Regions from separate parts of the Kitasatospora sp. NPDC058162 genome, predicted to be linked through region 2. Evidence: riboswitches for the same ligand, from Rfam matches in the RefSeq annotation. Region 2 holds a riboswitch; each other region holds the start of a gene.
The links. Region 2 has a riboswitch for thiamine pyrophosphate ahead of thiC (phosphomethylpyrimidine synthase ThiC). Riboswitches for the same ligand answer to the same signal wherever they lie in the genome.

Region 1: another riboswitch for thiamine pyrophosphate. It lies ahead of thiO (glycine oxidase ThiO); the one in region 2 lies ahead of thiC (phosphomethylpyrimidine synthase ThiC).
Region 3: another riboswitch for thiamine pyrophosphate. It lies ahead of ACFVXG_RS10885 (purine-cytosine permease family protein); the one in region 2 lies ahead of thiC (phosphomethylpyrimidine synthase ThiC).

The regions. Positions count from the first base shown of each region.
Region 1 is NZ_JBHVUS010000035.1:9,913-13,180, reverse strand. It holds gene ACFVXG_RS37330 (thiazole synthase) at 1-581, opposite strand, end outside; gene thiS (sulfur carrier protein ThiS) at 585-809, opposite strand; gene thiO (glycine oxidase ThiO) at 806-1,981, opposite strand; TPP riboswitch at 1,985-2,097, opposite strand; gene ACFVXG_RS37315 (NAD(P)/FAD-dependent oxidoreductase) at 2,351-3,268, shown strand, end outside.
Region 2 is NZ_JBHVUS010000004.1:172,406-175,673, forward strand. It holds gene thiC (phosphomethylpyrimidine synthase ThiC) at 1-1,433, opposite strand, end outside; TPP riboswitch at 1,428-1,563, opposite strand; gene ACFVXG_RS09925 (DUF5326 family protein) at 1,743-1,943, opposite strand; gene tenA (thiaminase II) at 2,127-2,795, opposite strand; gene ACFVXG_RS09935 (cupin domain-containing protein) at 2,828-3,145, opposite strand.
Region 3 is NZ_JBHVUS010000004.1:388,682-391,949, forward strand. It holds gene ACFVXG_RS10885 (purine-cytosine permease family protein) at 1-1,228, opposite strand, end outside; TPP riboswitch at 1,221-1,369, opposite strand; gene ACFVXG_RS10890 (S1C family serine protease) at 1,578-3,268, shown strand, end outside.

The sequences.
Region 1 (3,268 bases), on a different contig from region 2:
GCGACGTCGGAGGCGGTGCCGGCGCCGGCGTCCAGGATCACCGGGACGCCGGCGCCCTCCACGATCAGCTGGAAGTTGTGCGGGTTGCGGATGCCCAGCCCGGAGCCGATCGGCGAGCCCAGCGGCATGATCGCCGCGCAGCCGACGTCCTCCAGCTTGCGGGCCAGCACCGGGTCGTCGTTGGTGTACGGGAGCACCGTGAAGCCGTCGTCGACCAGCGTCTCGGCGGCGTCCAGCAGCTCGATCGGGTCCGGCAGCAGGGTGCGCTCGTCGGCGATCACCTCCAGCTTCACCCAGTCGGTGCCGAGCGCCTCGCGGGCCAGCCGGGCGGTCAGCACGGCCTCGCCGGCGGTGAAGCAGCCGGCCGTGTTGGGCAGCACCCGGATGCCGTTGCGGGTCAGCACGTCCAGGACGGAGCCCTGGGTGCCCGCGTCGACCCGGCGCATGGCCACGGTGGTCAGCTCGGTGCCGGAGGCGAGCAGGGCGCGCTCCAGGACCTCCAGGCTCGGCGCACCGCCGGTGCCCATGATGAGCCGGGAGGAGAAGGTCGTCCCGGCGATGGTCAGCAGGTCGTCGGCCATGGTTCAGCCTCCCTGGACGGCGGTCAGGATCTCGATCCGGTCGCCGCTGTCCAGCGTCGTCCCGGGCCACGAACTGCGCGGCACCACGGCCTCGTTGAGGGCGGCGGCGACACCGGTGTTGGCGGCGCTGACGGTGGCCACCAGTTCGGCGAGGGTGGTGGTGGCGGGCACCCGGCGGGGCTCGCCGTTGACGGTCAGGTCGATCTCGGTCAGGGCGATCTCGGTCATGCGGAGGCCTTCGCGACGGGGGATGCGGGGGAGAACCGGGTGGGCGCGAACGGCCTTGCCGGCTGGGGGACTTCGCCGGTCGCCAGGTAGTCGGCGAGCAGGTCGGCGGTCACCGGGGTGAGCAGGACGCCGTTGCGGTAGTGGCCGGTGGCGGCGACCAGTCCGGGCAGGTCGGTCGGGCCCAGCAGCGGGGCGTTGTCCGGCGAGCCGGGGCGCAGCCCGGCGGAGGTCTCGACGAGCGGGAGTTCGGTGATCCCCGGGACCAACTCGTGGGCGTCACGCAGGAGTTCGTACACCCCGCCGGCGGTGACGGTGGTGTCGTAGCCCTGCTCCTCGGTGGTCGCGCCGATCACCAGCTCGCCGTTCTCCCGCGGCACCAGGTACAGGTGCCGGCCGCGCACCACCGCGCGGACGTTGCGGGACAGGAACGGCCGGTAGGCCTCCGGGATCCGCAGCCGGACGATCTGCCCCTTCACCGGGCGCACCGCGGGCAGCACCCCCTCGGGCAGGCCGGGCAGCCGGTGGCTGTGCGGGCCGGCGGCGAGGACCACCTGCTCGGCGGCCACGGACTCCCCGTCGTCCAGCCGGGCGCCGACCGCGCGGCCGCCGTCGACCAGCAGCTCGACGGCCTCGGCCCGGTGCAGCCGGACGCCGGCCCGCTCGCAGGCGGCGACCAGGGCGGTGAGCAGCCGGCGCGGATCGACCTGGTGGTCGTCCGCGGCGTGCAGGCCGCCGCGCACCCCGGGGGCGAGCATCGGCTCCAGCCGGCGGGCCTCCCGGCCGGTCAGCCAGCTGGAGTCCAGGCCCAGCCGCTGGTGGAAGGCGTACAGTTCGCGCAGTTCCGCGCGGTCGTCGGAGTCCAGCGCGACGGCGATGGTGCCGCACCGGCGGTAGCCGGTGTCCAGGCCGCCGCTGGCCTCGGTGAGCTCGGCGGCGAAGCCCTCGTACCGCCGGTTGGAGGCCATCCCCAGGTGCAGCAGCGGCTCCTCGCCGTACTGCAGCTCGGTGACCGGGGCGAGCATCCCGGCGGCGACGCCGGCCGCCCCCCGGCCGTGGCCGGGGTCGACCACGATCACGTTCCGCAGCCCGCGCTGCGCGGCGCGCCAGGCGACGGCGAGGCCGATGACGCCCCCGCCGATCACCAGCACGTCGGCGCGGCTGCCCGATGGCATGCGTGACAAAGCTGCTCTTCTCCCTTCGCCGGTATGACCCGGATCAGGTTCGGACGGTCGCAGGCCGTGTCAGCCCGCCTCTCAGCCCGGTCCGCCGGGCTCCCGTGTGGTGCCACCACCTTAGACCGACCGGCACATGGTGGGCGGCGTCACGCCGCCCGGGCTGTCGCCTGGACTGCGTTGTCGTCGGTCGTCGCAGCTCCGCTGCTACTCCCTCCTCCGCCTTGCCAGACTCGGCCCGGACGCCGCTCCTTCCTCCACCCACCATGTGCCGGTCGGTCTTAACGCCGGGGGTCAGCCTGGCCGAAGGGCCGTGTGAGGGGTGAGACGGGCGCGGGGGCACCGGCGGCGCTGGGTACAGTGACGGGCGTGGCAGAGCTGAGCGGAACGGACCGGGTGGTCGTCGTCGTCGGAGCCGGGCTGGCCGGGGCGCAGTGCGCCCTGAGGCTGCGGCAGGGCGGCTGGCGGGGGCGGATCGTCCTGGTCGGCGAGGAGCGGCACGCGCCGTACGACCGGCCGCCGCTCTCCAAGGACGTGCTGCTCGGCAAGGCCGACGCCACCACCCTGGACATCGACTACGGGCAGCTCGGCATCGAGCTGCTCACCGGCCGCCGCGCCACCGGCCTGACCCCGGGCGTGCTGCACACCGACGGCGGCGACCTGCCGTACGACTCCCTGGTGATCGCCACCGGCGCCACCCCGCGCGCCCTGCCCGGGGCCGAGCGCGCGCACCTGCTGCACACCCTGGACGACGCCCTGGCGCTGCGCGCCCTGCTGCGCCCCGGGCTGCGGCTGGTGCTGGTCGGCGCGGGCTGGATCGGGGCCGAGGTGTCCACCGCCGCGCGCCAGGCCGGCTGCGCGGTGACCGTGGTCGAGGCCGGTCCGGCGCCGGTGCCGGGCGCGCTGCCGACCGAGGTCGGCTCGGCGATGGCCGCCTGGTACGCCGAGGCCGGGGTCGAGCTGCGCTGCGGGGTCGGCGTGGCCGCCGTCGAGCCGGGGGCGGTGCTGCTGGCCGACGGCTCCCACCTGCCGGCCGACGAGGTGGTGGTCGGCATCGGAGCCGGGCCCGCGACCGGCTGGCTGGCCGGTTCGGGCGTCGAGCTGGACGCCGCCGGCGCGGTCGTGGTGGACGGGCGGCTGCGCACCGGTCTGCCCGGGGTGTTCGCGGCCGGGGACTGCGTCAGCTACCCGTCGGCCCGCTCCGGCGCCCGGCTGGCCGTGCAGCACTGGGACCACGCGCTGCAGTCCGGCGGGGCGGCGGCCGACGCCGTGCTCGGGGCGGACGCG
Region 2 (3,268 bases):
ACGCCGGTCTTGACGTCGTCCCGGTTGGGCAGGCCCAGGTGCTCCTTGGGCGTGACGTAGCAGAGCATCGCGGTGCCCCACCAGGCGATCATGGCGGCGCCGATGCCCGAGGTGATGTGGTCGTAGCCGGGGGCGACGTCGGTGGTGAGGGGGCCGAGGGTGTAGAACGGCGCCTCGTCGCAGATCTCCTTCTGGAGATCCATGTTCTCCTTGATCTTGTTCATCGGGACGTGGCCCGGGCCCTCGATCATCACCTGGACGTCGCGCTCGCGGGCGATCCGGCCGAGCTCGCCGAGGGTCTGCAGTTCGGCGAACTGGGCCTCGTCGTTGGCGTCGGCGATGGAGCCGGGGCGCAGGCCGTCACCGAGCGAGAAGGTGACGTCGTAGGCGGCGAGGATGTCGCAGAGTTCCTCGAAGTTGGTGTAGAGGAAGTTCTCCTGGTGGTGCGCCAGGCACCAGGCGGCCATGATCGAGCCGCCGCGCGAGACGATGCCGGTCTTGCGGCGCGCGGTGAGCGGGACGTACCGCAGCAGCACGCCGGCGTGGACGGTCATGTAGTCGACGCCCTGCTCGCACTGCTCGATGATGGTGTCCCGGTAGACCTCCCAGCTCAGCTCCTCGGCCTTGCCGTCGACCTTCTCCAGGGCCTGGTAGAGCGGCACGGTGCCGATCGGCACGGGGGAGTTGCGCAGGATCCACTCGCGGGTGGTGTGGATGTTGCGGCCGGTGGAGAGGTCCATGACGGTGTCGGCGCCCCAGCGGGTGGCCCAGGTCATCTTCTCCACCTCCTCCTCGATCGAGGAGGTGACGGCGGAGTTGCCGATGTTGGCGTTGATCTTCACCAGGAAGTTGGTGCCGATGATGGCCGGCTCCACCTCGGGGTGGTTCACGTTGACCGGGATGACGGCGCGGCCGCGGGCCACCTCGTCCCGGACGAACTCCGGCTCCAGGCCTTCGCGCAGCGCCACGAACTCCATCTCCGGCGTCACCACGCCCCGCTTGGCGTAAGCGAGTTGGGTGACGGCGGCGCCACCGCGGCCGCGCAGCGGGCGGCGCGGGCGGCCGGGGAAGACGGCGTCCAGGTTGCGCAGGTTGCCGCCGCGCGGGGAGGTGTGCTTGATCCCGTCGTCCTCGGGGCGCGCCTCGCGGCCGTCGTACTCCTCGACGTCGCCGCGCAGGCGGATCCAGGAGTCGCGCAGGGCGGGCAGGCCGCGGCGCACGTCGGGCTCGTACGCCGGGTCGGTGTACGGGCCGGAGGTGTCGTACAGCGGGACGGTCCGGCCGTTGGTGAGCTGCACCTCGCGGAACGGGACCCGCAGGTCGGGGCGGGATCCGTCGCGGTAGGCCTTGCGCCAGGCCGGGGTCGGGTAGCCCGTGCGCTCGCTGCTGGGGGCGCTCTGGGCAGACTGCGGCTGTGCGTCGAACGTGGTCATCTGACCTCTACTCCCTACGCCGGCATTACCCGGTCCAGGTTCCTGCGGTCGACGCAGCCGTCGGTCCGTCCGTCGACGGTCCGGTCAGCGCCCTCTCAGCCCGGTGCTCCGAGCTCCCGCGTCGCAGGCGGTGTTGCCTGCACATGACGCCCAACACCGTAGCGAGCCGATCGCCGCAGGTCCAGACGGTCTCCGAACGGAACCGGTGGGGAACCGGCGGGGAACCGACCGGGGAAAAGGCCGAGGCCCGGCCCCCGCGGACGGGGTGCCGGGCCTCCGGGAGTGCTCCGCGCGGCGCGCGGAGCGGGGTCAGCCCTTGGCGGCCTTCTTGACCAGGATCACCACGGCGGCGGCGATGCCGACGACCACCAGCAGCTTGATCACGATGCTCAGCAGGGCGCCGACCACGCCGAACACGAAGGCGATGATGTTCCAGGCCAGCACCAGGACCAGCACCGGGATGACGATGTTGCGCACCCAGGAGGGCAGCGACTTCCAGAGCTCAGCCATGTCGGTTCCTCTTCTCCCCTCGGGTCGGCCGCCGTCCGGTAACCGCATCCCGCTTGCTTTCGATGCTTCGATCGTACGGTGGCGCGGGCGCCGTAACGAGGGCCAACGGCCCGGAGAGAACCCCTAGATCACCCCGATCCGACCCCCCGGGGGGACCCCCGAGAAACGGCGGGGGGTGCCGGATCAGACCGGCCAGCGCTCCCCGCGCCAGGCGGCGTCCCAGAACATCCACTCGTAGCGCGAGGTGGTCCCGAAGTGCTCGACCACCCGGCGGCGTTCGGCCGCCGAGAGCTCCTCGCCGAGCCGGTCGGTGAGCGCCAGCACCCGGCGGACCACGGACTGGAAGGCCTCGTCGCCGTAGGTGGCGATCCACTTGGCGTACAGCGGGTCGGGGGAGCCCTGGGCGAGCAGTGCCTCGCCGACCCGGGCGTAGATCCAGTAGCACGGCAGCACCGCGCCGAGCGCCTCGGCGAAGGAGCCGCCGTAGACGGTGGCCAGCAGGTAGCTGGTGTAGGCGCGGGTGGTCGGCAGCACCGGTTCGGCGGCGGCCTCGGCGGCGGTGCCGCCGAAGGCGGTCAGGAACTCGGCGTGCATGCCCTGCTCGGCGGCCAGCGCGCCGACCGCGTCGTCGGCGAAGGCCCGGACGTCCGCCTCGCCGGGGGCCTTGGCGGCGCAGACGGCGAGGGCGCGGGCGTAGTCGCGCAGGTAGTGCGAGTCCTGGACGACGAAGTGGCGGAAGGCCTCGCGCGGCAGGGTGCCGTCGGTGAGGCCGCCGATGAAGGGGTGGGCGAGGATCTCGGCGTAGATCGGCTCGATCGACGCCCAGAGCTCGTCGGTGAGGCTACGGGTCATGCGAACGACCATAACGACCGTGGGGCCGGTCCTCAGTCCTCCGGCGGGGAGAACACCACCAGCACCCGCAGTTCCTCGGTGATGTGGTGGAACCGGTGCGGGGTGCCGGCCGGGACGTACACCACGGTGCCGCGCCCGACGGTCGTGGTCTCGGCGCCGACCGTCAACTCGGCGCGGCCGCTGATCACCTGGTAGATCTCGTCCTGGTCGTGCGCGGTCTGGGTGTCGGTGTCGCCGGGGGCGAGCGCGTACAGCCCGGCGGACATCCGCGGTTCGCGCAGGAACCGCAGGTACGCACCGTCGTTGGCCGCCCGCTCGGCGTCCAGTTCGTCCAGCCGGAACACCTTCACCGCTGCCGTCCTCCTTCGTCCGTCACCACCGCCGCGGCCGCCGGGCCCCCGCCCGTCGGCTCCGCCCCGTCCACCTCCAGGACCAGGGGCATTCAACACCAACTCGTCCGATGGGAGCTTCCC
Region 3 (3,268 bases), 220 kb from region 2:
CCAGCACCCACGGCAGCAGCATCAGCCAGCGGGACGGCGCCCGCTCGGAGAGGTCCCAGCCGTGCCGGCCGGCGCCGAAGAAGTAGTCCACCGCCAGCACCGCCAGCAGCGGCACGAAGACCGAGCCGATCAGGCCGAGGAAGTTGCTGTAGGTGTCGGTGAAGCGGTCGATCCGCAGCGCCAGCACGGTGGTCAGCACGCCGATCCCGCCGCTCAGCACCCGGCGGTCCACCCGCGGCAGCAGGTTCTGCAGCGACATCGCGGTCGAGTAGACGTTGGCGAAGGACTGGTCGGTCTCGCGCAGCACCAGCACCAGCAGGAACAGCCAGCCGGCCCAGACGCCGAGGAAGGAGTCGAAGATCCGGCTCGGGTCGCCGTCGGACTGCAGCAGCGCCATCAGGCCGAGCACGTAGCACCAGACCTGGGCGACGGTGTAGCCGGAGAAGCTGCCCCAGAAGGAGGAGCGCGGGGTGCGCGAGTGCCGGGTGTAGTCGGCGGCCATCGGGACGAAGGAGATCGACACCGCGATCATCGCGTCGGTGGCGCCCAGGAAGCCGTGCCAGTTGCCTGCGCCCGGGTCCGGCACGCCCTGCCGGCCCAGCTGGACGGTGAAGTACACCATCGCGACCCCGACCGCCGCGGCGACGAAGCGGCGCAGCACGGCGATCGAGCCCAGCGGCCAGATCGTCAGGACGGTGGTCAGCGCGCCCGCGAGCAGCACGAACAGCCAGCGGTAGCCGCCGGTGTGGGCGACGGTCTGCGCGCCCGCCGCGATGGTCAGCAGCTCGAACACGCCCCAGCCGACGCACTGGACGATGTTCAGCACGGTCGGCAGGTAGGACAGCCGGGTGCCGAACAGGCCGCGCAGGTTGGCCATCGCCGGGGCGCCGGTGCGGGCGCCGATCAGCGCGGCCACGCCGAGCATCGCGGTGCCGACCGCGGTGCCGGCCACGATCGCCGTCACCGCGGCGGCCAGCGACAGCTCGCTGCCCTTGGCGCCGAGCACGGTCGCGGCGGTGGAGAAGCCGATCAGGCTGACGCCGAGGTTCATCCAGAGCGCGAAGTGGTCCCGGAAGCGCAGGGTGCGCGGCGGCTCGGTGTCGAGGACCAGCGGCGCCTCGACGCGGTGGTCGACCAGCGCGGTGGCCGCGGCCGAACCGGCGGGGTGGTCGGGGAAATCCTTGGACGCGGGCGCGCCCGAAGAAGAGGATGGCGAAGCAGGCGGCATGGCCGATACTCCCTACGCCGGCATTACCCGGACAGGTTCCGGCGGTCAGCGCCCCCTCGACGGTCCGCCGGTCACTGGCCTGGCGTACGGTCGACATGCGCACTCTCAGCCTGGTCGGTCCAAGCTCCCGCGTGTCAGTTTGGAGCGACAGGCTAACCGGCACGGGTACGAACGCCAAAGGCCACGGGGTGCGCGGTCCGCATCGCGGGACGCCGGGCGGGGGTGGGGAGCCCCGGTCGTCGGCGGCGGCTAAGGATTCTTATGAGTTATTCAGAGGGGTCCTTACGGCAATCGAATCGCCGGTGCGAAAAACTATGGTCCTTGGTTCTGTCAGCTATGGAGGTCGTCCGTGAGCACCGAGCGCGAGGTTGGGCCCACCGGGCCGCAGGGGGAGCAGCCCGCGGGGGCTCCGGAGGCGGCGGGTGCCGCGTCCGACGGCACCGCTCAGGGCGGCCACAAGCCGACCATGGCCTTCAGCCGGGTGCCCGAGCCCAAGGCTGAGCCCGTGGCTGAGCCCGCCGACGGGTCCGCGGCTCCGGCCGCCGCCCCGGTCGACGGCGCTCCGGCCGACAGCGGGCACCAGCCGACCATGGCGTTCAGCCGGGTCCCGGAGCCGGCCGTCGAGCCCGCCGTGGCCGAGCCCGCCGCCGTCGAGCCCGCTGTCGTCGAGCCCGCCGTGGCCGAGGCCGCCCCGGTCGAGGGCGGGCACAAGCCCACCGTCGCCTTCACCAAGGTCCCCGCGCCGGAGGCCCCGGCCGCCCCCGCCGTCGAGGAGCCGGCCGTCGACCCGGTCACCGGCTACATCGACGCCCCGCCGCCGGTGCTGCCGCCCGCGCCGCCCGCCGCGCCCGCGCCGGCTCCGGTCGAGGCTCCGGCCCCGGCCGCCGCGCACGCCCCCGCCCCGGCCGCGCCCGCGCTGCCGCCGGGCACCCCGGGCACCAACCCGTACGCGACCCCGACCCACGGCGTGCCCGCCGCCGGCGCCCACGAGGGCTACGGCGTCCCGGCCGCCAACGCGCAGGAGCCGTACGGCGCTCCGGCCGCAGAGCCGTACGGCGCGCCCGCCGCGCACGCCCACCACCCCTTCGGCGCCGGTCAGCCGCTCGGCGGCTGGGGCGCCGGCCACGACGCCGCCTCCGGCGGCGCGGGCTACCCCGGCGGCCCGGGCGGTCCGCTCGGCTACCCGGGCGAGTACCCCGGTGGTCCGGGCGGCCCCGGCGGCCCGCGCAAGAAGCGCGGCGGCCTGGTCGCCCTGCTCGCGGCCGTCGCGCTGGTCGCCGGCATCGCGGGCGGTGCGGTCGGCGTGGTCGCCACCGACCACAACAACAGCAGCAACTCGGCGGACGACCACCGCAGCACCACCGTCCAGGCCAGCAACACCCAGAAGAACGAGCCGATCCCCGGGTCGATCGCCGCCATCGCCAAGACCGCGCTGCCCAGCGTCGTCACCATCAAGGCGCAGAACAGCAGCGAGTCGGGCACCGGTACCGGCTTCGTCTTCGACACCGAGGGCCACATCCTCACCAACAACCACGTGGTCGCGCCGGCCCTCAACGGCGGCAAACTGACCGTCAAGTTCGCCGACGGCACGTCCTACGGCGCCTCCGTGCTGGGCAACGCCGCGGGCTACGACGTGGCCGTGGTCAAGATCGACAACCCGCCGAAGAGCAAGCTGGCACCGCTGCCGCTGGCCGACTCCGACAAGGTCAACGTCGGCGACACCACCATCGCGATCGGTGCGCCGTACGGCCTGGAGTCCACCGTCACCAGCGGCATCGTCAGCGCCAAGGACCGTCCGGTCGCCTCCGGCGACGAGACCGGCTCGCAGGCCTCGTACATGAACGCCCTGCAGACCGACGCCTCGATCAACCCCGGCAACTCCGGCGGCCCGCTGCTCGACTCCAGCGGCGCGGTGATGGGCATCAACTCGGCGATCCAGTCCAACGCCTCCGCCAACGGCCGGGCCGGCAGCATCGGCCTGGGCTTCGCCATCCCGATCAACCAGGCCCGGTGGGTCGCGGACACCCTGATCAAGACCGG